4 regions of the Janthinobacterium sp. PSRC1-1 genome follow, and region 4 is predicted to be linked to each of the others. Evidence: predicted binding sites of a transcription regulator. Region 4 holds the regulator's gene; each other region holds the start of a gene.

Region 1 (7,110 bases), on a different contig from region 4:
CGCAGTTTCCGTCAGCAGGAGCGATCCATGCGAGCTACGAGTCACCCCAGCAAGGAACAGGTGCGCGCCTATATGCGGCGTCGCGAACGTGCGCTGCAGCCGCCACCGCCGCCCGATGAAATTCGCCGGCAGCTGGCCTGGTGCTGCCTGGACGCCTTCCCCGGCACTTGCCTTCCGGCCACCCCGGCCGGCCTGGCCGCGCAAGGCTGGCATTTATCCGCCGACATGGCCCGCCTGGGCACCCTCATGGCCATAGCCTGGCTGATGCACGGCGGTGTTGCTCATCGTAAAAATTGATGACGTGCAGCAAATTTTTCCGATTTGAGTTATCCTCTAGCACATTCCAAGTGCGTCAATTCTCTTCAATTATCACAATTTTGCTTTAAGTTACGCAAAAATCAACAATAGCGTGTATTATATTGTTTGTGGCCTAAAAGCCGCATAAGTGATGGCGCTTTTTAGTGTGTTTACCCTGAATTATTGCAGAAGAGACATTCGGTTTCTTTTTGCCTTAATACAACAAGTACGGATTTTCGATCATGTCTCTCAAACAAATTACCTCTTTGCCTACCTACAACCCGAATCGCGTCCTCGATGCGATCATCGACAAGCTGCAACTGAAAAACGATGCCGCCCTGTCGCGAGCGCTGGAAGTGGCGCCACCGGTCATCAGCAAGATTCGTCACAACACCTTGCCGATCGGCGCCACGATCCTCATCCGGATGCATGAAATCAGCGATTTCAGCATTCGTGAACTGCGCGAGTTGATGGCTGCCTAAGAGCGCCTGACAGACGGCAAACTGAGAGGTGCCGTCTGGGTAAGTCAGGCTTGCCGCGTGCGGCAGCCACATCTGTTTTTGCTATTGCGGGTCGCGGTTCAGCACCGGACGATCGACATAGAAACGCCCCATTTCCAGGCCGCTCGAAGACGACTTGAGCAGCGCTGCTGCCAAGGTGGCGGGCGCGCTGGAAAATGCCGTGCTGGCAGAGCCCGTCGCGCGCCCTGAATACGCCGTCGCCTGCACCGCCGCGCTGGAAAACGCCGTTTGCACGGCCCGGCCCGAGTAGGACGTCGCCTGTACCGCACGCCCTGAATACGCGGCCTGCACGGCCCGTCCTGAATACGCCGCCTGTACGGCGCGCCCTGAATACGCCGTTTCTGCGCGGATATAATCTTCCCCGAACGTTTGCTCATACAGCTGTTTCATGCGCTCGCCCACGCGCTGGTGCGCCGCTTCGTCGTCTTCGCCGCGCAGGCCGATGTACGGAAAGTGATGCAGGAAGTAGCCGAACACCTGTTCGCAGTCCGCCGCATATTTCAGAGTGTCGAGGATGTGGTAGTGCCAGAAGGTATCGACATCCATCAGCGGCGCCGTTTCTTCTTGCGGAAACTGTTTCATCAGGATCAGGAAACGCCGGTATTCGAATTCCACCGCATTGGCCTTCTCCAGGCTCCATCCTTCGCCTGACTCCCGGTGCATCAGCTTGACTTTGATCGCGTCCAAATTCAAATCGGCAATTGCCTTGAAACTGTCGTTCGTATCCATGAATGTCCTTGTGGTAAAGAGCGTTGTGGGAAATACAGTGCAACAAGGGAGAGCGGCGGGTGTGTACTCCTGGTAAATAGTCGAGGAATGCCTGGCCCATGGCGGGCTGGCGCTGAGTTGTTCTACATCAATACTGCATCTAATTACAAAATACGCAAGCGCAGCGTGTTTCATGCGGGATGTGGCTGTCAGGCGCTGGCCCGGCCATCTTCCTGGTAGGGAAACGCCGTGGCGTCCGCGCCCAGCGGCACGCTGACATGCACGCGCATGCCTGCGCCGGGGCTGCTTTCGATGTAGAAAGTGCCACCCAGTAACTTGATGCGCTCCTCGATGCCCACCAGGCCAAATGAGCCCAGCTTGTTGCGTCCGTCGATGGCCGCGCCCACGCCGTTGTCGCTGACGCTCATCGATACGGTGTCGCGGCACTTTTCCAGCTTGACTTGCACGCGGCTGGCATGCGCATGCTGGGAAATATTGCTGAGTGACTCTTGCAGGATGCGGAACAGGGCCGTGGCGCACTGGTCGCTCAAATAGATATCGTCATGGCTCTCGCTGATTTCGCAGGCGATGCCCGTGCGCTGGCGAAATTGCGCCACCTGCCATTCGACGGCCGCATTCACGCCCAGGTCCAGCACGGTGGGACGCAAGTCGTTGATGATCTGCCGCACGCTTTTAATCGTGGCGTCGATCTGTTCCAGGGTCGAGCGGGCGCGGGCGTTCAGGCGCGGGTGGCGGCGCTGCGTGCGCGAGGCGAGCATGTCGGCGTCGATGCGCAAGACCAGCAGGTTCTGTCCCAGGTCGTCGTGGATTTCGCGCGCGATGCGCTTGCGCTCCTCTTCCTTGATCCGGTCGGCGTGGGCTGCCAGGCGGCGCAGTTTCTGGTGCGACAGCTGCAGGCGGATCTGGCTGGCGCGCAATTCCTCCGTCATGCCCGTCGCCATCTGGATGGCGCGCCGGCGCGACGACGCCAGGGCGTGGAACAGCAGGTACAGCAGCATGGTGCTGGCAAAACCGATCAGCAGGGCCAGCCACGGCAGGAAGGCGTCGAAGCGCGTGTACAGGTCGCTCTTGCGCACGCTGAACAGCGCTTGCCAGACGCGGCCATTGTGTTCGATCAGCATCGTGCTGCTCAGGTAGCGGCCCGAGTTGCCGGGCAGCCACCATGGCGCATGCATGCCCGCCGTCGTGCTGTCGAAGATGGGGCGCATGTCGTGCGGCAAGTCCAGCGGCTCGCGCGCCTGCGGGCCGATATCGAACAGGGTCAGGCGGACATTGCGTACCGGCATGTCGGCCAGCGCGCTGCGCATCATCGTCACCAGGTCGTAGCCGATGCCGACGGAACCCTGGTAGGCCGCGCGCCTTTGTTCCACCGTGCCGGTCGGCATGCCGAAGCGGTACACGGGCAGGCGCATGGCCATGCCCGTCAGCTGCGGCCGGCCATCCATCGGCACGGGTACGCCGGAATTGCTGAGCTGCCCGGTATCGCGCGACTGTTCCAGCGCTTCGGCGATCAGGGGCCGCGAAGCGATGTCATAGCCATACTTTTCCGGGGTGCTGGCGATCGGCGCGATGTACACCAGTACGGAATAACGGGCGCGCGGGGCGGGCGGATGGATGGCAAACGCCGGATAGTCGTCGCGCCCGGGCGGATAGTCGCGCTGCATGGCCGTTTCGAAGGCGGCGCGCTGCGACTCGTCGAGTTCCCGGCTGTAATTGAGATTCATCACGCCCGGGTAGTTCTGTTGCAAGGCGAGGTTCGCCACGTAGCGGTGGAATTGCTCGCGGCTCACGTGTTCGTTGGCGTGGAACAGGCTGGCCGTGCCGCGCAGCAAGTTGGTATACGACTTGAGGCGCGATGCGATGTTTTTCTGGGTATTGCGCGACAGATTGTTGAACAGCTCGCTGGCATCGTTTTCGATCGACAGCGAGGCGGCCATGTAGAACAGCAGGCCCACCATCAGCGACATCACGACGCCGAGCAGCCAGAGCGGTTTTTTTTCAGCAGATAAGTGTTTGCCGGCAGTAGTAGACATCGCCATCCGCATCAGGAAGAGGAATCGGGTGCCGCCTGTGTGCTGGAGGCTGTACCAAGTTGCACAAGCACTAACGACATTGCAAATTGCTTAATAGCTGCCTAATATACAAAATTATCGTGAATATAGTCAACAGGCAATATTTCTGTTGGGAACGAAAAAAAACCGCCGCAGCGGTTTTTTTGTGAGCAACATGACGGCTTATTTTGCCGGCTGCCAGCTGTCTTTCAGGGTGACGATGCGGTTGAAGACGGGCTTGCCCGGCTGGCTGTCGACGCGGTCGGCCGCGAAATAGCCGTGGCGCTCGAACTGGAAGCGCTGTTCCGGCTGGGCCAGTTCCGCGCCCGGTTCCAGCCACGCTTGCACCACGTCCTTGGCCAGCGGGTTCAGGGCCAGCTTGAAGTCCTTGCCGCCCGCGTCCGGCTGCGGGTCGGTAAACAGGCGGTCGTACAGGCGTACTTCGGCGGCAATCGCCGTCGGCGCGCTGACCCAGTGCATATTGCCCTTGACCTTGTAGGTGGAGCTGCCTTCCGTGCCCGACTTGCTGTCCGGGAAGTAGGTGCAATGCACGGCGATGACCTTGCCGTCTGCATCCTTGTCAAAGCCCGTGCATTCGACCACGTAGCCGTAGCGCAGGCGAACCTTGCTGCCCGGCTTGTCGTCGATCGGCGGATACAGGCGGAAATAGCCCTTGTTCGGCACTTCCATGAAATCGTCTTCCTCGATCCACAGCTCGCGCGAGATGGGGAAGGTGCGCAAGCCCCGTTCCGGGAAGTGCGGGTGCACGGGCGCCGTGCATTCCACGCTCTCGTTTTCAGGGAAATTGTCGATGATCAGTTTCAACGGACGCAGCACGGCCACCGTGCGCGGCGCCTTCGGGTCCAGGTCTTCGCGCAGGCAGCCTTCGAGCACGCTGTAGTCGATCCAGCCGTCGGACTTCGTCACGCCCGTGCGTTCGCACATCAATTGAATCGCTTCCGGCGTATAGCCGCGGCGGCGCATGCCCACCAGGGTCGGCATGCGCGGGTCGTCCCAGCCGTCGACGATGTGCTCTTCCACCAGCTGGCGCAGCTTGCGCTTGCTGGTGACGATGTAGGTCAGGTTCAGGCGCGAGAATTCGAACTGGCGCGGCACCGGTTGCTGGAAGAAGCCGCCGGCGGCCAGGGTTTCCAGCAGCCAGTCGTAGAACGGGCGGTGGTCCTGGAATTCCAGCGTGCAGATCGAATGCGTGATGTTTTCCAGCGCGTCCGAGATAGGGTGCGTGTAGTCGTACATCGGATAGATGCACCAGGCGTCGCCCGTGCGGTGGTGATGCGCATGGCGGATGCGGTAGATGGCCGGGTCGCGCAAGTTCATGTTCGGCGAACTCATGGCATCTTCGCTCATCTTCGCGCGCAGGATGTGCTCGCCATCCTTGAACTGGCCCGCCTTCATGGCGCGGAACAGGGCCAGCGATTCGTCGCGCGGACGGTCGCGGAACGGCGAATTCTTGCCGGCCTGGCCGAAATTGCCCCGGTTGGCGGCCATGTCTTCGGCGCTCTGGCTGTCCACATAGGCAAAGCCGGCCGTGATCAGGTACTCGGCCATCGCGTACAGCTGGTCGAAATAATCGCTCGCGTAGTGCAGGTGGCTCTGGCCATCGGCATGCTTCGGTTCCCAGTCAAAGCCCAGCCATTTCACGCTGTCCATGATGGTGTCGACGTATTCCTGCTCTTCCTTCGCCGGGTTGGTGTCGTCGAAGCGCAGGTTGCACTGGCCGGCGTAATCGCGTGCCAGGCCGAAGTTGACGCAGATCGACTTGGCGTGGCCCACGTGCAGGTAGCCGTTCGGCTCCGGCGGGAAACGCGTGATCACCTGGGGCAGGCCGGGACGCACGTGGGTGCCGGCAGCCAGGTCGGCTTCGATGATGTTACGCAAGAAATTGGGCGCCAGCGCTGGTGCGGCGGTATTCGGTTTATCGTTGCTCATTGATCAATGCGGAAGAGTGACAGTAAAAAGCATTTTACCGTACCGCAAGCGCTTTATAAGCACGTATTTGCCCCCATATCCCAGCATGCAAGCGACGCGGGCGCCGTTCTATAGGATAATCTGCCTTTAATTCGCAAAAAAACGTGACCCCGGAGCCATGTATGGAAAATTTATATAACGTCCTCGGTGTCGCGCCCAATGCCAGCGACGATGAAATCAAGAAGGTTTACCGTTCGCTGGCCATGCGCTTCCACCCCGACCGCAACCACGCCCCCGGCGCCGAGGCGCGCTTCAAGAGCGTCACCAAGGCGTATGAAATCCTGGCCGACCCGGTCAAGCGCGCCGAATACGACCAGAGCGTGAACCACCGCATCATCATCGATCCGGAAGCGGAAGCCTATGCCCTGTGGTGCGGCGTGTTCCGCCTTCACGGGACCGTATTACCTGCCGATTAAGTCGACGCGGCCAGCATGAGCCGGCTTGAATTACTTGAAAACAACAACAACGGCGCTTTTATGTCGATAACAGCGCCGCGCATTACATTGGAAAGCACAGCATGAGAAGAGTACACCCTGAATTCGCGTACCAGTCGCGCGAGCTGGAAGGCCAGATCGATGGCATCCTCGGCGACCCGCCAAACCGCAAGAACTATAAAAGCATGGTCGACGCGCTGGTGAGCGAGTACGCCAGCGGCGGCGGCATCGAAGACGTGAACATGCTGGCCTTCGCGCTGGTCGACCACATCACCTTCAGCGACCCGAAAGGCTTGCTGGCCGAGAGCGAAGATTACGAGTTCGGCGACCCGGCCCGCGTGTTTTCCATGGCCGCCTGCGCCGCGCCGGAAGCGGCGAAGATGTACGCCGCCATCGAAGAGAGCTTCCCCGACCTGGCGCGCCAGGCCATCATCACGGCCTTTTTGCACAAGAACCCGCGCCTGTGGGACGACGACGACCAGTCGCTCGACCAGCTGGCGGCCAATGACGACGGCGACGACGAGCACGATGAAGACGAAGCCACCGACGATTTCGCCCAGATGTTTGACCAGGATGGAGACGACCATGGCCGATAACAAGGATGATCAAAAGAGTAATCTTCCCGCGCTGACGAAACAGGTCATGGAATTGGTGCTGTCCGGTTCGCTGGGCCACGCCGAGCAGGCGTTTGCCGACGCGGCCGACCAGTACGGCGATCTGGCCGTGGTGGAAGTGCTCAATGCCATCCCGCCGCAAGTGACGGCCCTGCATCTGGCCGGCTTTGACGGCGGCAAGATGTCGCTGGCCACCTTGCTGGTGCCGCCGAAGGCCTGGGCCGACAGCCTGGCCTTCATCGCCGCCACCTGGAGCGACGACCAGATCGAGGATGATCCGGAACGCATCGCCGAGTCGCTGTTCGCGCACATCCACGGCGTGGTGTTTTCCACCGACGACGCCGAGCGCCGCCGCGAGCTGCTGCTCGAAGCGTCCGCCACCGACTGGGGCGCCACCGCGTTCGCCATCCTGTTCTCGATGGCGCCGAAGGAAATCCTCGAAGTGGCGGGCGAAATCGTCATCAAGGGACCGTAC
Region 2 (7,110 bases), on a different contig from region 4:
GCACGCCCACGCGCTGGCCCACCTTGAAGCGATCGACACGGGCGCCTGCCTGGACCAGCTCGCCGACGATTTCATGGCCCGGTACCACAGGCAGGCGATGTGGCGGCAATTCCGCATCGACGATGTGCAAGTCCGTGCGGCACACGCCACAGGCCAGCACGCGCAGCAGCACCTCGTCCTCACCGCAGGCAGGAATGGGCAGACGCACCTGCCGCAATGCCTGGCCTGGCCCCTGCCATTGCATCGCCAACATGCTGCCTGCCTGCGTCATGGCTATCATTGGCGCCGCGCAAACACGCTCAACTTACCGGCACATACCGGCCCCGGCCGGATTTCTTTTTCGGCAAACGCAACTCCAGGATGCCATGGCGATACCGCGCCGCCGCCGCGCTGTCATCGAGGGCATGTTCCAGCGTGAAATAGCGGTATTGCGCCTCCGATTGCGGTCCTTCCGTCCCGCCCCGCTCCTGGCGGGGCACCTCGGCAAAGATCAGCACGGCATTGCCATCGATTTCCACCCGCAAGGCATCCTTGTCACAACCGGGCAGTTCCGCCTGCACCAGGTAAGCGTCGTCATCTTCCGTGACGTCCAGCCGGAAACGCCGCCGCCCCCGCAGGGCGTGCAATGCATGCCGCAAACGCCATCGCCGGAAACGTTCTTCCAGGCGCACCACGGAAGGAAAACGCCCAGCCAAAGGAGCACTCTGTTGCAGAATTGCAGCCATGTTGCTCTCCTGTAAAAAGCCACCGTATGTGGCAAGCGGCGCCAGCATCCACCGGCGCCAGCCTGCGGGAACTACTGAATTTGCAGCGTCCTGCCACCACCGCCAGGTTTTTTCGGCAAGGTCAGCTCCAGAATGCCATCGTGGCATTTGGCCTCGGCCTTGCTCTCATCGACCTCCTGCGGCAGGCTGAAGCTGCGATACTGCTGGCCGTAATACCGTTCGTTGCGCACCATATTGCCGTTTTCTTCGTGATCTTCCTTCTTCACCTCGGTGGTAATGGACACCTGGTTGCCATCGATGGCCACCTTGATGTCTTCCTTCTGGACACCGGGCACTTCCGCCTTGAGCATATACGCCTGCTCGGTCTCCGACATATCGACCCGGATACGTGGGGCGGCATCGGCCATGCGCAGCCTGGGGAGTGCCGCATAGTCCTGGAAAAAATCCTCGATTTCACGAAATGGATCGAAACGGGCAATGTCACGCAATGGATTAAAGGGCGTTAAAGTGTTGGCCATGGCGAATCTCCTTGAATGTGATGGGCCTGCAGATGGTCTGCGCGTGCTACGCCGTCTCACATGTGCACCCGAAGGTGCGCCGACAGACGACTCTCCCAGCATAGGCCACCCGGGCAGTATCTCTCTGACATGCGTCAAACAAGCCGTCTTGCCATTGCTCAAACAGCGAGTTGAAAGAATCACCTTCTTGTTGAGCTCGATTACACGTCCCTCAGAAATTAACTGCGCCCGGCATGATATCGATCAAGGTGTGCTCAGGCGGTGCCGCCGCAACCAAGGTAAGCTGGAATGCACGGCTCGTCCCCTGTTCGCCCCACTCACCTATCAAGGAGCGCCATCATGCTGCTGGACCACCACACCCGACAGTTCGTGCTGCACCTGCTCGACGAGGTGCCCGACCTGACCCTGGCCACCATACGCCCGGACGGTTATCCGCAGGCGACCACGGTCAGCTATGCCCACGATGGGCTGACGCTGTATGTCGGCGTGGGCCTGGGCAGCCAGAAAGCCTGCAACATCCAGGGCAACAATAGAGTCTCGCTGGCCATCACCAAGCCGTATGCGGACTGGCAGCATATCCAGGGCCTGTCCATGGCGGCCACGGCGCGCATCATCGATGACCTGGAAGAAACGCAGCATGCGTCCGAGTGCATGTTGCGGCGGTTCCCGCACATCAGGGACATGATGCAGGGAACCAACGCCCTGCCATGGGCCGGCGCCGTCTTCCTGCGCATCACACCCAGCGTGATCTCCGTGCTCGACTATGAGCAAGGCTTCGGCCATACCACCTTGTACGACGTAGCCTGACGGAAGGAAGTGACCTGACGGGCGAGAACACGATATGGCCCGGAGGTGTCAGCGGGTGTGACGCTCCCCGCCTGACACGCCTTGCGGAAACGCCTGATTCCGGTAAAAGCGGCCTGTACTGGCCATCATCGCGGGCCGGTGGCGGCATTTCTCAGGGGACGGGCGTTTGCCTGTCCGATAAGAGTACCGTGCCCTGCCCGTCGGGCACAGCCCGCGCCTGTCGCTGCAAGCGCTCGCGCAAGCGCGATGCCAGCGCTGCCAACGCCTCGCCGCCAAATTCCACGTCGTTGACGACAGCCACAGCCTCGTCCAGCTCGTCCGCCGACAATCCTTGCGCGCCGGCATGCGTCATCTGATAGGCCAGCACGGCCTGGTCCGCATCGGAAGGATCGCTGCCAGCCTGTGCCCGCGCGGCCAGACGCGCTTGCAGCAAGGCCACCGGTGCGCTCACCTGCAACAGCAGGAACGCCGCCTGGCAGCGCTGTGCCAGACGGCGAAAGACCTGGCGCCGCTCGCGTTCCAGGAAGGCGGCATCGACCAGCATCGGGAACCCGGCCAGCAAGCCCGTGCGCGCGAACCGCGCCAGCTGACGATAGGTGGCGGTATTGCTGGCCCGGTCATACATGCCTGCACCCGGCAAGGATGTCGGGCCGACTGTCACCGCATCGGCATGCAGCCGCTTGCGCTCAACATCCGAACGCAGGCGCACTGCCTCCAGCGGTTCGACCAGCCCATCGCACAGCCATGACTTGCCGCTGCCGGACAGGCCGTGGGCAATGATCAGCGATGGCGCGCCAGGCGCGGCACACGCATGCGCGAACGCCAGATAGCGTGACGCCCGGGCCAGCGCCGCGATGCGGCCAGGCTTGCCGGACACGGCACGCAGCAAGGCAACCTTGCAGCGGACCAGCGCCCGCTGCACCCGATAATAGGGCAGCACGGCCAGGCAGCCGTAGTCGCCGCTGCGTTCCAGGTAGTCATTCAACAGGCGCGCGGCAAGGGCGCCCTGCCCCTGGCATTGCAGATCCATCCAGATGAACGCCAGATCCTGCGCCACATCGATCCAGCGCAAGCCCGCATTGAATTCGATGCCATCGAACACGCGAACCCGTCCATCCAGCGTCAGGATATTGCCACAATGCAAATCGCCGTGGCATTCGCGCACCCGGCCTTCAGCCTTGCGTCGCGCAAACACTCGCGCCAGGCGCCGGTGTTGCTCCCGGAGCCAGCCGGCGATTTCCGCCAGCAAGGTGCGCTGGCGCCTGCCACTCAGCAGGGCGGCAACACCATCGAGGTCTTCCAGCGTACGGGCAGCCACCAGCCTGGCGCTCCCCCAAGGCTGCGCCCGCTCGGCGCGCGGCGCGCCAGCATGAAAATCCGCCAGCAGCATCGCAAGGCCCCTGACCTCGGCCGTTCCAAGCCGTCCGGCGTCAAGCCGCGCTTGCCACAATGCGCACTGCGCGAAACGGCGCATGCGCACGGCCACCTCCAGCACCGTTCCCGGCCCGTCGATGACGGGACGCGAGCAACTGCCGCTGACGCTCGCCAGGCCCAGATACAGTTCCGGCGCAAGGCGCCGATTCAGGCGCAACTCTTCCTCGCAGGCCACGCGCCGTGCCGCCAGGCTGCCATAATCAAGCACGTCGCGCCGTATGGCCTTCTTGAACTTGTAGGCCAAATCGCCCGTCAGCAGTATCCAGGAGATATCGGTCTCGATCAGTTGCGCTCGCGCACCATCGCTCTCCAGGCGACGCGCCAGAAGGTGCAAGAGCCGGGCCTGTTGCATGGCCGCGCGGTCCTGCCTGCCTGGCGACACAGGACCTTGCCGTACATCGAGCGAAAAATTCAATGGAGCCTGCCTTGCAAAAGTCCTTCCTGCCCCCGGCGTGAGCAGTGGAAGCGAGGACGCGCCAGCAAACCGGCTACGGCCTCTGCCGGAGAACGCATGAGAAACCGGCGCACTGACACAGCATCGCATGCTTCCCCATGGCTGCGACCCAGGCCGCCTGCGCTCATCCACATAACGCAATCGGAGCGATGGCACAGGCCGCAGGGCTACCTGTCAGCGATATACGAGCACTGGCACCTTGCTGTGTGTCAGCACTTTCTGTGTCTCGCTGCCCATCAGCATGCCCCGCATTCCACGCCGTCCGTGCGACGCCATGGCGATCAGGTCGCAGTGGCGGCTGTGCGCAGCCTCGATAATGGCCTCATGGGGATCATCGTGTTCCATGACCAGCGTCTCATACACGACGCCTTGCGCACGAGCGGCCTCGGCCACTTGCTCAAGACAAGCCCTGGCACGCGCCTGGCTATGCGCCACATAGGTTTCAGGCGTATCGCGCAGCATTTCCGCGCTGGTGCTGAGCACGTGGAACGGCGCCACGACATGCACGGCCGTCAGCCGTGCACCGCAGTCTTTCGCAAACGCCACGCACTGCGCCAGCGCCGCACGAGACGGGGCTTCTCCATCCGTGGGAAACAAGATATGTTGAAACATGGCGTGCTCCCTGCAGGGTACAAAGAGCCTATCCCGGTAGATGAATACATCCCCTGCTGGCGCCCCTCAGAAGCGGGGACGGCGTTGATCGTCGTCGCGTGGCTCGCCACGCATCCTTCTCACGCCTTGTCCACGCTCCTGATGAACTACCAGCAGATGACGCTCCCTAGTGGAATAGGCTCTAAGTAACCCCCAATAGATTATTGTGATTGCTGACTTCCATAACCGGCGCTCTGCAAGGTGGCCGACGAGGCTTGCCCGCTGCTAGCATCCGGTTCTGTTCGTCATAAATTGACAATAATTTCCTGAGGATTACTTAGCGTTAACATCAACCAGCTCGCTACCGCGATGTCTTGCTGCCCGGCCACCTGCCAATAGGGCAGAGCCGGAACAGGCAGCAAGCACGGCTACTGGCGCCACAGATGACTGGCATGGCGCCGGCAACGAGGCTGGCCCTATCTGGCGACCGTGGATGCGCTGCCCAGGGCTTGCTGCAACGGCTGGGCCTGCGGATTGCTCACCGTGCCGGCGGCGATATCCTGCGGCCACAGCGCACGGCCATAATAGGCATTGGTCATGCGCTGATTGAAACGGATATCGTTCAAGCCCACCGTCAGCACGTCGCCAAACAAGCCCTTGGAGGCGCTCCAGGCCACCACGTCGCCGTTGCCCGCCGTGCTCTGGGCCAGCTTGCTCCAGTTGACCACCGTCAGGCCCGCGGCGGCGCTCAGCGAGAAGTTATTCTTCTTCATGAATTCCTGTACCGCCTTGTCGTTGTTAAGCACCATCGCCATCGCCCCCCCTTCGATGCCGGCCTGCAAGCCGACCGTCAGGCCGCCCAGATTGTAGAAAGCGGGGCCGCTCCAGCCGCCATCGGCGCGCTTCAACAGCAAGAGTCCCGCGCCGCCATGCGCACCGATACCCAATGCGGCCCGTCCATAGGAAGGAACGATCAGCACGCCTTTTGCCTGCTGCAGCAGTTGCTTCATGCGCGGTTCCGCGTCGAGCTGGCGCACTACGGCCAGCGCTTCCGTCACCCGCTGCGCCGCCGTCTGCGCCGTCTCGGCGCCCGCCTCATTCCTGGCAGCCGCGCCATCGCCGGACTGCGCCGTGGCGCCACCGGCGAATGCGCCTATGAATCCGGCAAAAAGCCATGCCTTGATATGGTGCTGGATATGCATACGTCCTCCTGTGCTTGCAACCTGTCGTGATGCGCCGTCCATGACCGGCGCGGAAGCACCATACTAGGACGGCGTGCGCTGGACGCTTTGATGTGCGACAAAGGCGCGGAAAATGCATGGACGAGAGTTGACGCGAAACAAGACGGTAAATGCTCAGTCTGCCAAGTGTCCTGGCAGGCGCTATTCGGCGTCGCCGTACCGCAGGCCAGCACGTGCCGCGCCATGGCGAAACAGCGCGAACTCTTTCGCCGGTCCGCGGGTCGAACCCACATCCGGAGGCATCCGCCTCCTGGAAGTTGTCAGACCCTGAACCTGCCATCCCTATCGGAAGGAGCATGCCATGAGTCCGGAAACGAGCCTGCTGACCAGCGATCCGCTGCTGCACAACCTGCCACTCGAGAGTGGACAAACCACACTGACACCGCTGAGCCAGTCGTTGCGCCAGGTGCTGGAGCAGCGGCGCAGCGAGCGTCTTTTCTCGTCGCGCCCGGTACCGGCGCCGGTGCTGGCGCAGCTGCTGTGGGCCGCCTGCGGCGTGAACCGCCGGGAGACGGGACAGCGCACCGCGCCATCGGCGAAGAACTGGCAGGAGATCGATATCTACGTGGCCCAGGAAGACGGGCTGTTCCTGTTCGAACCTGCCGCCGGCGCACTGCGCCAGCTGGGGCAGCGCGATGTGCGCGCCGCCACCGGCTGGCAAGACTTCGTCGCCGGCGCGCCCATCAACCTGGTATATGTCGCCGATCTGGCCAAGATGGAGCACGCTCCCCGCTGGGAGCAAAAATTCTATGCCGCGCTCGACACCGGCTTCATCAGCCAGAATGTCTACCTGTTCTGCGCCGCGCAGGGCCTCGCGACCGTGGCCCGCGCCTGGGTGGACCGCCCGGTGCTGGCGCACGTCCTGGGGCTGCGGGACACCCAGCGCATCATACTGGCGCAGACGGTGGGTTTTCCCGGTCGCGCGACGTCTGTGGCGCCCATGACCGACGGGCACGCGAACGGTCGCGCCAGCTGACGCGGCTCCGCCACCCAGACCTCGCACCACCTCGCCACCATCTGTCCTTGGAGGAATACACCATGAAAAGCTGTCTGATCGTCTACTATTCGCGCACCGGTGTGACCGACCAGGCCGCCCATGCGCTGGCTGCCGCATGCGGCGCGGATATCGAAGTGCTGCAGCCGCTGCGCTCCTACCGCAATGCCGGCGGCTTCCTGCGCGCCGTATGGCATGCCGTGCGTCGCATTCCCGCACCCATCGCCGCCACGCAACGGCATCCGTCCGACTATCCGTTCATCGTGCTGGGCACCCCAGTCTGGGCGGGCCACATGAGCGCCCCCATGCGCAGCTATATCGAGCAGCAGCGCCAGCACTTCCACCG
Region 3 (7,110 bases), on a different contig from region 4:
CTGGTGCTGGCGCTGACCGTGCTGTCGATCAGCTTCCTGTCGTATTCGGCCGTGGCCGGCGTGGTGGGCGGCGGCGGCATCGGCGACCTGGCCATCCGCTACGGCTACTACCGCTTCGAGACGGACATCATGGTCGTCACCGTGGCCATCCTGATCGTGCTGGTGCAAACCATCCAGTTCGCCGGCACGCGCATCGCCAAGCGCCTCGACAAACGTTAATTCATCTTCAGTATTTCAGTACAAGGAAAAGCATGAACCATCTTCGCCGCAATCTGCTCCTGGCAGCCGCCAGCCTGGCCTTCGCCACCGCCGCCCACGCCAAGGACCCGAAAGAACTCGTCATCGGCACCAGCTCCGGCCCGTATTCGGACCAGCTGAAGCTGGGCATCAAGCCGATCCTGGAAAAACAGGGCTACAAGGTCCGAATCGTCGAATTCAACGATTATGTGCAGCCGAACTACGCGCTGGCCGAAGGCTCGCTCGACGCCAACGTGTTCCAGCACATCGTCTATCTGACCAAGTTCGCCACCGATAACAAGCTGCCCTTGAGTTCCCTCATCACCGTGCCGACCATGCCGATCGGCCTGTACGGCGGCAAGCAAAAAACCCTGGCGGAAGTCAAAAACGGCGCCACCATCACCATGCCGAACGACCCGACCAACCAGGCGCGCGCGCTGGTGATGCTGGCCAAGATGGGCTGGATCAAGCTCAAACCGAACGTCGACCCGCTGCGCGCTTCCGAGCGCGACGTGCTGGAAAACCCGAAGAAGCTGAAACTGGTGCCGCTGGAAGCGGCGCAGCTGCCGCGTTCGCTGGCCGACGCCGACTACGCTTTCGTCAATGGTAACTTCGCCCTGGCCGCCGGCATGAAACTGACCTCGGCCCTTAGCGTGGAAAAGATCTCGGACAGCTATATCAACCTGGTGGCCATCCGCACGGCCGACAAGGCCAAGCCATGGGTCAAGGACCTGGAAGCGGCCTACCGCTCGCGCGCCTTCCTCGACGCGACGAACAAATACCTGGCCGGCTACGAAAAGACGGACTACCAGCTGGCGCTGGAAAAGACGCTGAAAAAATAAACCGGCGCAGGCAATGCAAAAAAGGACGGCCAGGTGCAAACCCGGCCGTCCTTTTTTATTGTCTGCGCCACGCGGGCGCCATCGCTATTTAGAAGCGGTAGCCGACGCCTACGCCGATCAGGACAGGGTCGATCTTGACTTCGCTGGCCTTGGCGGCACCGACGAAGACGTCGCTGCGGATCTGGACTTTTTTGATGTCAAAGTTCAGCGACCAGTTTTTGTCCAGCTTGTAGTCGACGCCGGCTTGCAGCGAGAAGCCCCAGCTGTCATGCTCCAGGCGGCCAGCGCCATTCAGCAGTTTCACGCTCGAAATGTTCGTATAGTTCACGCCTGCACCGACGTATGGGCTGAACTGTTTTTCAGGCATGAAGTGGTATTGCAGCGACAAGGTCGGCGGCAAATGCTTGAACGTACCGATATTTTGGCCACCCAGGGTGACGTCATGCTTTTGCGGATACGTCAGGATCAGCTCGGCAGCGATGTTTGGCGTGAAGAAATACGAAATATCGATTTCAGGAATCGTCTTGCTGCTGACGTGGATCGTGTCCGATGCACCGACGCCCAACACCGGCGTGGATTTGTTGGCAGGATCGATGTGCACGGCGCGCGCGCGCACCAGCCATGGGCTTTCCTGCGCCATTGCATTGCCGGCGAATGCGCCGATGGCGGCCAGGACGATTGCTGCTGCAGTTGCGGACTTCTTCATTCTAGTTCCCTCTTTTTGTCGTTAAGTAACGCTGCGAAGTCTAAGAGTGCAGTGCAACAAAAACTTTGATCCACATCAAATAGTGCTAGATGGCATCATCAGAGGGATTTTTTTCTTTACCCAGGTCAAGAAAATGCGGCATTGCAAAATCAAACCACCTCGGCAAACAGGCTGGCGAGCCAGTCGGCAAACACGCGCACGCGCGGCGACAGTTGCCGCTGATGGGGATACAGCACGGACACGGGCAGCGGGTCGGGACGCATGGCCGACAACACTTCCACCAGCTCACCGGCGGCCAGCGCCCGCTCCAGGTGGTAGCGCGGCGCCTGGATCAAGCCCAGGCCCGCGCGGCAGCAGGCGTGATACGCGTCGGCATTGTTGACGGAGACGGTGCCCGGCAAGGCCACGCTGTGTCGCTGGCCATCCACCTTGAAATCGAAGGGCCAGACCTTGCCCGTCTGGGCGGAAAAGAAATTGACGGCGCGGTGGCCATCGAGCTGCGCCAGATTCTTCGGCGTGCCGTGCGCGGCCAGGTAGGCGGGGCTGGCGCATGTTACCTGTTCCAGCAGCGCCAGCCGGCGCGCCACCATCGACGAGTCGCTCAATTCGCCCACGCGCAGCACGCAGTCGACGCCTTCGCGCACCAGGTCGACGAGGCGGTCGCCCATGCCGATTTCCAGTTCGATCAAAGGGTAGCGGGCGCAGAACCGGTCCAGCACGGGCAGGACGAAATGCATGGCCAGGGTCGCGTGCAGGTCGATGCGCAGCTTGCCGGCCGGCTGCTGCATCGCCGAGGAAAACACGGCTTCCGTTTCTTCCAGGTCCGCCAGCAGGCGCGCGCAGCGCTGGTAATACGCCTGGCCATCGGGCGTGGGCGTCACTTGCCGCGTCGTCCGCTGCAGCAGGCGTACGCGCAGCCGTGCTTCGAGTTGCTTGATCGCATGCGTGACGGTCGCCTTCGGGTAGCCGAGGTCATGCGCCGCCTGCGTGAAACTGCGCAGCTCGACGATGCGGGTAAACAGACGCATCGCATCAAATCGGTCCATGCCCCCTCCATTGTTATTGCCTGCTGCACAGTGTAGCGATTCGAGCGCCATTTTTCCATCTTGAACGATAGTGCTGCTACAACTTGCCCGCCACGCAATGGGCACTTGCGCCGATGTCACTGGTTTCCCAACGGGCTACACCGCATCCTATTTCCAGTGCGCACATGCGAATGGTAATGATTATCATTTGCGATATAATGCAGGTTCACGCTTAAGCGCTCGCTCAGGCGATCATAAAAAGGAATGGGAGACATGGATATATTGAGGGAACTGCGTGAATCGGGCTTGAAAGTGACCATCCCCCGCTTGCGGATTCTGCAGCTGTTTCAAGAAGGCGGCATCAAGCACCTGAGTGCGGACGATGTCTACAAACTCTTGCTGGCTGAAAAGATCGACGTGGGCCTGGCCACCATCTACCGCGTGCTGATGCAGTTTGCCGAGGCGGGCATCTTGTTTCGCCGGCATTTCGAATCGGGCCACGCCGTCTTCGAACTCAATGAAGGCCAGCACCACGATCACCTGGTCTGCACCGGTTGCGGCAAGGTCGATGAATTCGTCGACGAAGGCATCGAATTGCGCCAGAATGAGATTGCCACCGAGCGGGGCTTCGTGCTGCACGAGCACGCGCTGTCGCTGTACGGCACCTGCGCCGAGTGCACGGCGAAGAAAATTCCGCCGCGCCGGGCCTGAAGCTGCCTGGGCCGCCAGGGCGCCGCTGCCTTGCGGTAAGATTCGCTCACGCTTGAGAAAGGATCACCCATGTACATCGGAGAAATCGCCCGCCTGGCGGGCACCTCGCCCAAGGCCTTGCGCCACTATGAAACGCTGGGCTTGCTGGGCGACGTACGCCGCTCGGGCGCCTACCGCGTCTACACGCAGCAAGACCTGGCGCAAGTGAGACTGATACGCCAGGCGCAGGCGCTGGGCTTCCGCCTGGCCGAACTGTTGCCCGTCCTGGCCGGCGACGAGACCGACTGGGCCGCCCTGTCGCGGCACATCGCCGCCAAGCGCGCGCAGATACAGCAGGAGTTCGCCCGCCTGCGCCAGCTCGACGCGCAACTGGCCGACATCGACACGGAAATTCACGACTGCCTGGCGCGCCAGCACCTTTCAGCGGCCGCTTGACTCTGCCACTAGGGGCAGGCTTTAGCATGCAGGCTGTTCTTTAACGGAAAGCCTGCAGCATGCCAAAAATAGCCCCCAAACGCGTCTTGATCATCCTCGGCCACCCGTCCAGCGACAGTTTCTGCGCCGCCCTGGCCGAGGCCTATGCCGCCACGGCCCGCAGCGAAGGCCACACCGTGCGCGAGCTGCGCCTGGGCCAGCTGGACTTCGATCCCATCCTGCACGAAGGCTACCGCCAGGTGCAGCCGCTGGAAGCGGACTTGCTGGCCGCGCAGGAAGCCATCAGCTGGGCCGAACACCTGGTGTTCGCCTACCCCATCTGGTGGGGCGGCGCGCCGGCCCTGCTGAAAGGCTTTGTCGACCGCGTCTTCCTGCCCGGCTTTGCCTTCAAGTACCGCCCGGGCAAGGCTTTCCCGGCCCAGCTGCTGAAGGGCCGCACGGCCCAGCTCCTGGTGACGATGGACACGCCGCCCTGGTATTTCCGCTGGGTCTACCACATGCCCGGCATCCACCAGCTGCGCAAGACGACGCTGGAATTTTGCGGCATCAAGCCCGTCAAGGTGGCCAGCTTCGGCCCCATCCTCAATTCCACCGAAGTGCAGCGCGCGCGCTGGCTGGAACAGGCGCAGGCGCTGGCGCGGCGCCTGTAGGGCCGGAACGGATTGCCATGCAGCCATCTTGCATACGGTTTTGACAAGCTGGTAATCAAGCCGTCACATTCCACGGCTACCATGATGATATTGCCTGTTTGTCAGTCGCCTTGCCGTCGCGACAACAAGGGTCCGCTCGTCATGTAAAGGTAGCCGCTGTGGAGTTCAACGCTTCTCGATTGCATCTTCCCCGTTATCGCACCTCCGTGGCGTTCGATCTGTGCATCCCCACGGAATCGGTGCAGGCCGACGCCAGCAATTTCGCCGTGCTGGAGCTGTTCACGGAACGGCGAGACATGATGAGCCTGCCAGTCACGGAGCAGCAGAAGCCCATCGGTTTGATCAGCCGCAACATCTTCATGTCGCAGATGTCCAAGCCCTTCTATCACGAGGTGTACGGCAAGAAGAGCTGCATCGCCTTCATGGACAAGGAACCGCTGATCGTCGATGGCGCCATGAGCATCGAAGACCTCACCTTCCGCGCCGTGGAAGCGGGCGAAAAGGCGCTGGCCGACGGCTTCATCATCACCGAGGGTGGCGCGCTGGCCGGCGTGGGCTTCGGCTTGCAGCTGATGAACGTGGTGGCCACCATGCAGGCGGAAAAAAACCGGCAAATCATGCACAGCATCGATTACGCCAGCGTGATCCAGCGCGCACTGCTGCGCACATCAAGCGCGGAATTGCGCGCCACCCTGCCCGACGCGCACCTGGAATGGCAGCCGCGCGACGTCGTCGGCGGCGATTTTTACTTCTTCGAGCGCCACGCGGGCGGCTGGTTTGCCGCCATCGCCGACTGCACCGGGCACGGCGTTCCGGGCGCCTTCATGACCCTGATCGCCTCGTCGGCCCTGAGCCAGGCACTGCGCGAACTGGGGCCGCGCGATCCGGCCGCCCTGATCGGCGCCGTCAGCCGCTCCATCAAGACCTTGCTGGGCCAGGACGGCGCCGCCAGCGACAACGCAGGCCACGCCGGTTCGAACGACGGCATGGATTGCGCCTTCCTGTGTTACGACGACGCCAGCGCCAGCCTGCGTTTCGCGGGGGCGAAACTGGCGCTGTACGTGGTGGCGCCGGGCGAAGAGGCCGTGCGCGCCATCGACGGCGCGCGCATGGGCGTGGGCTATGTCGACACGCCGCCCGGCTACTGCTGGCACAACGAGACGCTCGCCATACCCGCCGGCAGCCTGCTGTTCATCACCACCGACGGCTTGCTCGACCAGATCGGCGGCGCGCGCGACATCGCCTATGGCAAGCGGCGCATGCGCGAGCAGTTGCTGGCGCAGCGCGCCGCTCCCGCCGGCGACGTGGCGGCGGCGCTGCTGCAGGACAGCGCCGCCTGGCAAGGCAAGCAACCGCGCCGCGACGACCTGACCTTTTTCTGTTTCCGCCTGTAGTTTTGGCGCCATCGAAGCACCTTATCAACAAGAAACCGGGTCACCGGCTAGCCAGGAGCACGGACGTGCTGTACGAAGAATTCAACGAGTTTTGGGATGTGGCGCGCAAGCGCAACATCATCTTTTTTTACGTGGGCTATTTCTCGCAGCACGTGGTGAGCGCCATTTCCGAAACCATCAAGGCGCGCCTCGACACGGCCGGCGCGGCCGGACCCACGCGGCGGCGCATCTTTTCCTCGTTCATCGAGATGTCGCAAAACATCATGCACTACTCCGCCGACAGCCTGACGCCCGATGCGCAGCTGGACCAGCAGATGCGGCGCGGCTCGTTTTGCATCGGCACGCGCGGCGACAGCTTTTTTCTGCTGTGCGCCAACCCCGTCTCGACGGACAACGTGGCGCAGATCCGCGCCCGCCTGGAGCCGCTGCACACGATGACGATGGAAGAAATCCGCCTCGCCTACAAGAAGGCCCTGCGCGAGGAAGCGCCGGCCGACAGCAAGGGCGCCGGCCTGGGTTTTCTCACCATGGCGCGCGACGCCAGCGAGCCGCTGGAATTCGAATTCGTCCAGGACCCACAGGAGCCGGGGCACACCATCTTCTGCATCAAAGCCATCATTTGAAAGAGCCGACTCAGGAAAGCATATGCAATTACCGTCACCACTGTTCATCGCCGCGACCCCGTGTTCGCCCGAAATCGACTTCCGTTTCGAGCAGCACACCCTGTCGATCAAGGGCGAGTCCTATCCGGAAAACGCGGCCGCCTTCTATGGCCCGCTGATCGCCACCGTGCGCGCCTACCTGGACGCCTGCCGCGAGAGCGCCATCACCGTCAACGTCTCGCTGGCCTACTTCAACAGCTCCAGCACGAAGATGCTGTTTACCCTGTTCGACACCCTGAACCAGGCGGCCATCGATGGCAACCAGGTGCGCCTGAACTGGTATCACGACGAAGACGACGACACCATCCTGGAGTTCGGCCAGGAGCTGCAGCAGGATTTCACGGCGCTCGATTTCCGCGACCATCCCGTGCGAGGCAGCTAGAGCATGCACGCCGCCATCTCCGAGTCCGGCCTGGAACCCGACCTGTTCACCGTGGAAGCGGCGGCG
Region 4 (7,110 bases):
CGTCACCGGCTCGGCCGTCTGCACTGGCGGGCGCTTCGGCAGGTGGCGCAGGATGACTGCCATCATCTCTTCCACCACCACGGGCTTGGCGATGAAATCGCTGATGCCGGCCGTCATGCAGCGCTCGCGTTCGGACGCCAGCACCCCGGCCGTCATGGCGATCACGGGCAAGTTCAAGCGCAGTTCCGTGCGGATGACATGGGTGGCGCTGAAGCCGTCCATGACGGGCATTTGCATGTCCATCAGCACGATGTCGTAGCGCAGCGCTTCCGTGCGCAGCCGCTCCACCGCTTGCAAACCGTCGCCCACCACGTCCAGGGTGGCGCCCATGTGTTCGAGGATACCGCGCGCCACGGCCTGGTTCAAATGATTGTCTTCCACCAGCAGGAAATGCACGCCGGCCAGTTCCGTGCCCAGCGGCTGGTGCAGCATGCGCTGCTCGCCGCCGTCGTTCTTGGCGATCAGCGCCTGGTGCAGGGCATCGAACAGGCTCGAACCTGTGATCGGCTTCATCAGCACGACATCGGCCTCGGCCGCGCTGGAAATTTCCTCCAGGTGGTTGCGCGCGAAGGCGTTGACCATCACGACGATGGGCTGGCGCTGGCCGGCAGCTGCCTGGCGGATGGCCTTGGCCGTGGCCAGGCCGTCCATGACGGGCATGTGCCAGTCGGCCAGCACCACGTCGTACGGTTGCTGCTGCGCCAGGCGTTCGCGGTACAGTTCGATGGCGGCAAAGCCGGAGTCCACTTCGTCGGCCAGCCAGCCCCAGGCCTCGATCAGCTTGACGATCAGTTCGCGCGTGGTGCGGTTGTCGTCGGCCACCAGCAGGCGCAGCTGCCCCAGGGCCGGCGTGCGCCGTGTTTCGGGCGGTTGCGCCAGCATCTCGAACGGCACGCTGAACCAGAAGCGGCTGCCCTTGCCTTCGCTGCTGGCCACGGCGATATCGCCGCCCATCATGTGGATCAGCTGCTTGCTGATGGCCAGGCCCAGGCCCGTGCCGCCGAAGCGCCGTGTAATGCTCTGGTCGCCCTGGGAAAAGGCGGCGAACAGCTGCTGTTGCTGCAGTTCCGTCATGCCGATGCCCGTGTCGCGCACTTCGAAGCGTAGCCAGGCGCGGTCTTGTTGGCTTTCGGCCAGGCTGACGGCCACCACCACTTCGCCGCTCTCGGTAAATTTGATGGCGTTGCCGGCCAGGTTGACGAGGATTTGCTGCAGGCGCTGCGCGTCGCCCACCAGGCGCCGCGGCACGTCGGGCTCGACGGCGATGGCCAGTTCCAGCTCCTTTTCACCCGCATTCATGGTCATCGTCGTGGCCAGCGTGTTCATGACCTCGTCGAGGTCGAATTCGACGGGCGACAATTCCATGCGGCGCGCTTCGATCTTCGAATAGTCGAGCACGTCGTTGAGGATGCCCAGCAGCGACTGGCCCGCCACGCGCACCATGGTCAGATACTTGCGCTGTTCCGTATCGAGCCTGGTATTGCCCAATAAGTACACCATGCCCAGCACGGCATTGAGGGGCGTGCGGATTTCATGGCTCATGTTGGCCACGAAATCGCTCTTCGCGCGGTTGGCCGCCTCGGCCCGGTCGCGCTCCTGTTCCAGCTCCGCCGCGCGCGCTTCGAGTTCCTGCTGCAGGCGGTCGCGTTCGCTCATCAGGCCGTTGAACGTTTCCGTCAGTTCGCCGATCTCGTCGCGCTGCCGCACCGGCACGGGCGTGAAACGGCTGCCGCTGGTGCGCATGGCTTGCAGCGTGTCGCGCAGGCGCACCAGCGGCGACAGCAGGCGCACGGTGACCCAGCCCAGAATAAACGCGGCCAGCAGCGAAGCGAGGATGCTCCATAGCACCAGCCGGTACAGCACGCCATCGAACGGTTCGAAGGCATCGTCGAGGGGCAGCGAGGCGGCCAGCAGCCAGTTTACCGATTTCAGGCGTTTGAAGCTGTTGACGGCCGTGATGCCGCGGCTGTTGGTGCTGACCATGCTGCCTTCGCCATCTTGCTTCAGCAACTCGGTGGTGGTCAGGTTGGCGTTCGGCAGGCGCGGCTGCAGCAGCCGGTCGGTATCGGGGTGCAGCACGTAGCGCGGCACGGCGCCGCGCGTGAGGATGAAGTAATAGCCGCTCTTGCCGATCTTTTCCGAGCGCAGGCGCCCCAGCAGGTTGTCCTTGTACAGGCGCAGCACCCCGATCACGACGCCGGCCACCTGGCCATCGGCGGTGAGCACGGGCGCGGCCATCTGCACGATGGGCATGCCGCTCGACTTGCCCAGCATCGGTTCGGTGATCATGGGCTGGCGCGTGCGCAGCACGGTCTGGAAATACTCGCGCTCGGCGACGTTGATGCCGGCGCGCCCCGCCACTTCCGGCATGTCGGCCACGATGACGCCCTGCGCGTCGAGCACCAGCACGTCGTCGAACAGTACCAGCATCGAGCGGCGCGCATAGTATTCGCGCAGCTGGGCGGGCCGGGCGATCAATTCCGGCGGCTGCTGCCTGGCCGTCAGGGTGACGATCTGCAGCAGCATGCCCAGCTTGTCGTCGAGTTCGGCAGCGGTGCGGGTGATCAGGGCAGACTGCTGGCTCAGCAGTACTCGGGTGAAGTCGGCGCGCATGTGCTGCACCTGTATCATGGTGACCAGCGCGATCATGGCGATCGAGGTCAGGCTGGTGACCAGCGCGACTTTTGCTTTGATGCCGAGAGGCTTCATGATTTCCTTTTCAGTACCGTGCGGCACAGGCGGCAGATAATGCTGTCAGGAATTTTCCTATCAATACATTAACTTTGCAAGCGGTGCCGCGCAAATGGCCCGCCCCGCATGGGCTTTTGACGATGTTGCCATATAATCAAAGTCAGAACGTCGTTTATTCGGCCGAAATGCGGTGAAATTGGCACACGGCAACCCTGTATGCAGTAAACTTGTTATTGCATTTTCTAAAAGGTACCGACATGACTGAAGCGCTACTCACTCCCACCATGCCCACAGTGACCGTGGAAGCGTTGCGTGCGCGATGCTCGACCTGCAGCATGCATCAATTGTGCCTGCCGATGGGCCTCGATGTGGGCGACATGGACAGGCTGGACCAGATCATCGGCCGCCGTCGCAAGATCGTGCGCGGCGCCTCGCTGTTCCGTATCGGCGACTCGTTCCAGAACCTGTACGCGATCCGCCTGGGGCACTTCAAGACGTACCAGATCAATCCGGGCGGTGAAGAGCAGGTGACGGGTTTCCAGATGGCTGGCGAACTGCTGGGCATGGACGCCATCAGCGCCGATCGCCACCACTGTAATGCGGTGGCGCTGGAAGACAGCGAAGTGTGTGAAATTCCTTTTTCCAGCCTGGAACAATTGCTGGGCAATATGCCGACCCTGCTGCGCCATTTCCACCGCATGATGAGCCAGGAAATCACGCGCGAGCAAAGCGTCATGCTGTTGCTGGGCAATATGCAGGCGACCCAGCGTTTTGCCGCCTTTATCGTCAACCTGGCCTCGCGCTATGAAGCGCGTGGCTATTCGGCCAGCAAATTTCAGCTGCGCATGTCGCGCGAGGAAATCGGCAATTACCTGGGACTGACCATCGAGAGCGTCAGCCGTTTATTGTCGAAATTCAAGAAGGAAGGCTGGCTGCGCGTGTCCAACCGCGAGATCGAGATCTTGCAGCCCGCCAAGTTGAAAGCCATCACGGCCGGCACGGACGTCTGCAAGTAAGTCTTACAGTTCCTCATCGGCGTGCAGCGCGATACTGCGCTGCAGCGGCCAAGTCCAGATGCCGGACAGGCGCCACTCGCGTTTGTCGTTTTCCACCAGTACTTGCCAGCGGCTGCGCTCGAGCATCGGCAGCGCGACGGAAAAATTGCCGGCCGCATCGGGCTGCACCAGCAGCTTGATATCCTTTTCCGGCAGGGTCGCATGCGCCAGATGCAGCTGCAACGGACCCTGGTAGGCCTTGCCGAAGCTGTGCACGGAGCCACTCAGGCGCGCTGACGCCACATCATAGGACAGGCTGGTATCCATCGCCAGGTCGCTGGCGATCGTGTCGCGCTTCAAATCCTGGTTGATCGCCTTGCCCTGCTTGTAATAGTCGCCCACCACCAGCGCATCGGGCTGCGTAAACGCGATATAGCCCATGAAGCTGCCGACGACAACCGACAGGCCGGGACCGATCATCAGCAGCCAAGGCCAGCGATGCTTGTACCACGGTGCAACGGGGGCTTGCAGCTTGAGACTGTCGGACATGATATTTCTCCTGTTTAATCAGCCAGTCCCCGCATGGGGACCGGCCTTCCTGCAACTTCGTGGCGGCGGCGAGGGCACCCGGTCCCCGTCCGCCTTTCCTTGTTAACGTGGCACGATGAAGACCGCGCTTTCACGCACATGCAGCGACGGGTCGTCCAGCGAGTGCAATTCGATCGCAATCTTGTTCGACCCCTTTTCTCCCACGCCGTGCGGTACGCGCAGGCGGATCGGCCAGCCCAGCGTTTCCGTCGGCTGCAAGGTCACCTCTTCGCGTGTCAGCAAGGTCAGGCCCGGCAAGCCGGAAGCGCTGATTTTAAAATGCTGGGTTTGCTCCGAGGTGTTCATGATCTGCAAGCGGTACACGTTTTCGATCATGCCGTCTTCCACTTCGCGTCCCATCGAACCGCGGTCGCGGATCACGTCCATTTTCAGGGGCGTGCGCAGCGCCAGCGACGTACACACGGCGATGATGATCAGGGCCAGGATGGAAGTGTAGATCAGCACGCGCGGGCGCATGGCGCGCTGGCGGATCTGCTTCGAATTGAAGTTGTTTTCCATCGCATGGTCGGTACTGTAGCGTACCAGTCCCCGCGGCCGGTCGACCTTGTCCATCACGGTATTGCAGGCATCGACGCAGGCGGCGCAGCCGATGCATTCATACTGCAGGCCGTTGCGGATATCGATGCCGGTCGGACACACCTGCACGCACAGAGTGCAGTCGATGCAGTCGCCCAGCTTGTCGTTGTTGCCGGCCTTCTTGCTGATGGCGCCACGCGGTTCGCCGCGCTTGGCATCGTAGGTGATGATCAGGGTGTCCTGGTCGAACATGGCGCTCTGGAAGCGCGCGTAGGGGCACATGTATTTGCACACCTGTTCGCGCAGCCAGCCCGCGTTGCCGTAGGTTGCCAGGCTGTAGAACAAGACCCAGAACCATTCCCAGGGACCGAAGTTCAGGGTGGTCACCGACTGCGCCAGTTCCTTGATCGGCGTGAAGTAGCCGACAAAGGTAAAGCCCGTCCACAGGGCGATGGCGCCCCATGCCAGGTGCTTGGCCGTTTTCTTGACGGCCTTGCGCACGGACGGTCCCTGCTTGTCGAGGGCCATGCGCGCGCTGCGCGTGCCCTCGATGCGGCGTTCGACCCACAGGAAGATTTCCGTGTATACCGTTTGCGGGCAAGAGAACCCGCACCACACCCGCCCGGCGATGGCCGTGACGAGAAACAACAAATACGCACAGATGATCAGCAGGGCCGCCAGATAGATGAAATCCTGGGGCCACAGCACGACGCCGAAAATGTAGAACTTGCGCGTGGTCAAATCGAACAGCAGGGCTTGCCTGCCATTCCAGGTCAACCACGGCAAGCCGTAGAACGCCAGCTGGGTAAGCCATACGCATACCCATCGCCAGGTAGCGTAGCGTCCTTTGGCCTCGCGAGGGTAGATCTGCTCGCGGGCCGCATACATCTTGATGACTTGAGGTTCCATTACATCATTTCACGGGCGTCTGGGGATTCGACAGGCTCCAGACATACGCCGACAGCACGTGGACCTTGGACTCGCCGAGGAAATCGCTGAAGGCCGGCATGGTGTTGCTGCGTCCCTTGCGTACGGTTTCCATGATGGTATCAGCACTGCCGCCGTACAGCCAGATCTTGTCCGTCAGGTTAGGTGAACCGAGCATCTGATTGCCTTTCGCATCGGCACCGTGACAGGCCATGCAGGCGCCGAACTTGGCTTTGCCCAGCACGGATTTGACGGGGTCCGAGGTGGAACCGGACAGGCTCAGCACATAATGGGCCACGTTCTCGACATCCTTTTCGGAGCCCAGGGCGGCGCCCATCGGTGGCATCTGCCCATTGCGGCCATGCATGATGGTGGTCTTGATGATGTCGGGTTCACCGCCATACAGCCAGTCCTTGTCGGTCAGGTTGGGGAAGCCCTTGTTGCCGCGTGCATCCGAACCGTGGCATTGCGCGCAGTAGGTCAGGAACAAACGCTGGCCGATGGCATGCGCTTGCGGATCGGCGGCCACCGTCTTCAAGTCCTGGCTCAGGTACTTGTTGAACAGGGGACCGTAGTCGGCTTCCGCCTTCTTCAGCTCTTCCTCGTACTGGTCCGTCGATTTCCAGCCCAGACTGCCGGCATAGTTGCCCAGGCCCGGGTACAGGAACAGATACGCCAGGGCGAAGACGATGGTGATGTAGAACAACCACATCCACCAGCGCGGCATCGGCGTATTGAGTTCCTTCAAGTCCTCGTCCCAGACGTGGCCCGTGGTGCCGTCGGCAGGGGCGCCTTCGACCACTTTGATTTTCGACTGCGAGTACAGCAGCACGCCGCAGCCGATGATGCCCAGCAGGGACAGCACGACGATGTAGATATTCCAGAAGCCATTGGTAAAGTCAGCCATGGTTGCGCTCCCCTTGTGCCGGTGCGGCATCGGCCGCGTAGTCGAGCGCTTCGTCGTCGAACGGCAGGCGCGCCGCCGCGTCGAAGTCGCTATTGCTGCGGCTGAACGTCCACCACAGGATGCCTACGAACGTCGTAAAGGAAACCACCGTCATGACGCTGCTGGCGCTGTCAAACAGGTTCTCGATTGCCATGCTAATTCCTTGTTTTGATTAATGTACCGAGGCCTTGCAGATAGGCGACCAGGGCGTCTTCTTCCGTCTTGTCCTGCAGCTGCGCCGGGCCGGCGGTGATTTCCGCATCGCTGTACGGCTGGCCCAGGCGTTGCAGGGCGCGCATCTTCGGCATGATGTCGTCAGGCACCAGCTTGGTCTTCGCCAGCCATGGGTAGGCCGGCATGTTCGACTCGGGCACCACGTCGCGCGGGTTGTTCAAGTGCGTGCGGTGCCATTCATCGCTGTAGCGG

Evidence for each region. Region 4 encodes FNR, which switches genes on or off when oxygen is low (the NO sensors DNR and NnrR bind a similar motif). Its sites were predicted from a motif close to TTGATNNNNATCAA; they were not measured.
Region 1: a site for FNR is predicted at 1,665-1,678, ahead of ACP7DW_RS08105 (glycine-rich domain-containing protein). Genes of this name have one in related genera too.
Region 2: a site for FNR is predicted at 5,819-5,832, ahead of ACP7DW_RS22170 (lipid-binding SYLF domain-containing protein). Genes of this name have one in related genera too.
Region 3: a site for FNR is predicted at 1,851-1,864, ahead of ACP7DW_RS15390 (OmpW/AlkL family protein). Genes of this name have one in related genera too.

What each region holds. Positions count from the first base shown of each region.
Region 1 covers NZ_JAFCWK010000003.1:326,757-333,866, reverse strand. Annotated here, with positions in the region: gene ACP7DW_RS08115 (hypothetical protein) at 28-297, shown strand; gene ACP7DW_RS08110 (hypothetical protein) at 540-779, shown strand; gene ACP7DW_RS08105 (glycine-rich domain-containing protein) at 861-1,547, opposite strand; gene ACP7DW_RS08100 (CHASE domain-containing protein) at 1,736-3,580, opposite strand; gene ACP7DW_RS08095 (glutamine--tRNA ligase/YqeY domain fusion protein) at 3,782-5,548, opposite strand; gene ACP7DW_RS08090 (DnaJ domain-containing protein) at 5,710-6,003, shown strand; gene ACP7DW_RS08085 (hypothetical protein) at 6,105-6,617, shown strand; gene ACP7DW_RS08080 (hypothetical protein) at 6,607-7,110, shown strand, end outside.
Region 2 covers NZ_JAFCWK010000011.1:199,352-206,461, reverse strand. Annotated here, with positions in the region: gene ACP7DW_RS22200 (zinc-dependent alcohol dehydrogenase family protein) at 1-253, opposite strand, end outside; gene ACP7DW_RS22195 (Hsp20/alpha crystallin family protein) at 300-725, opposite strand; gene ACP7DW_RS22190 (Hsp20/alpha crystallin family protein) at 797-1,243, opposite strand; gene ACP7DW_RS22185 (pyridoxamine 5'-phosphate oxidase family protein) at 1,583-2,050, shown strand; gene ACP7DW_RS22180 (bifunctional aminoglycoside phosphotransferase/ATP-binding protein) at 2,202-3,836, opposite strand; gene ACP7DW_RS22175 (universal stress protein) at 4,113-4,550, opposite strand; gene ACP7DW_RS22170 (lipid-binding SYLF domain-containing protein) at 5,006-5,731, opposite strand; gene ACP7DW_RS22165 (nitroreductase family protein) at 6,072-6,746, shown strand; gene ACP7DW_RS22160 (flavodoxin family protein) at 6,809-7,110, shown strand, end outside.
Region 3 covers NZ_JAFCWK010000006.1:216,541-223,650, reverse strand. Annotated here, with positions in the region: gene ACP7DW_RS15400 (methionine ABC transporter permease) at 1-219, shown strand, start outside; gene ACP7DW_RS15395 (MetQ/NlpA family ABC transporter substrate-binding protein) at 252-1,079, shown strand; gene ACP7DW_RS15390 (OmpW/AlkL family protein) at 1,168-1,785, opposite strand; gene ACP7DW_RS15385 (LysR family transcriptional regulator) at 1,935-2,831, opposite strand; gene fur (ferric iron uptake transcriptional regulator) at 3,084-3,521, shown strand; gene ACP7DW_RS15375 (MerR family transcriptional regulator) at 3,591-3,956, shown strand; gene ACP7DW_RS15370 (NAD(P)H-dependent oxidoreductase) at 4,016-4,606, shown strand; gene ACP7DW_RS15365 (SpoIIE family protein phosphatase) at 4,786-6,000, shown strand; gene ACP7DW_RS15360 (SiaB family protein kinase) at 6,066-6,623, shown strand; gene ACP7DW_RS15355 (DUF1987 domain-containing protein) at 6,646-7,044, shown strand; gene ACP7DW_RS15350 (GGDEF domain-containing protein) at 7,048-7,110, shown strand, end outside.
Region 4 covers NZ_JAFCWK010000019.1:26,603-33,712, reverse strand. Annotated here, with positions in the region: gene ACP7DW_RS26975 (response regulator) at 1-2,709, opposite strand, end outside; gene fnr (fumarate/nitrate reduction transcriptional regulator Fnr) at 2,949-3,707, shown strand; gene ACP7DW_RS26965 (FixH family protein) at 3,711-4,235, opposite strand; gene ccoG (cytochrome c oxidase accessory protein CcoG) at 4,338-5,720, opposite strand; gene ccoP (cytochrome-c oxidase, cbb3-type subunit III) at 5,725-6,645, opposite strand; gene ACP7DW_RS26950 (cbb3-type cytochrome oxidase subunit 3) at 6,638-6,838, opposite strand; gene ccoO (cytochrome-c oxidase, cbb3-type subunit II) at 6,840-7,110, opposite strand, start outside.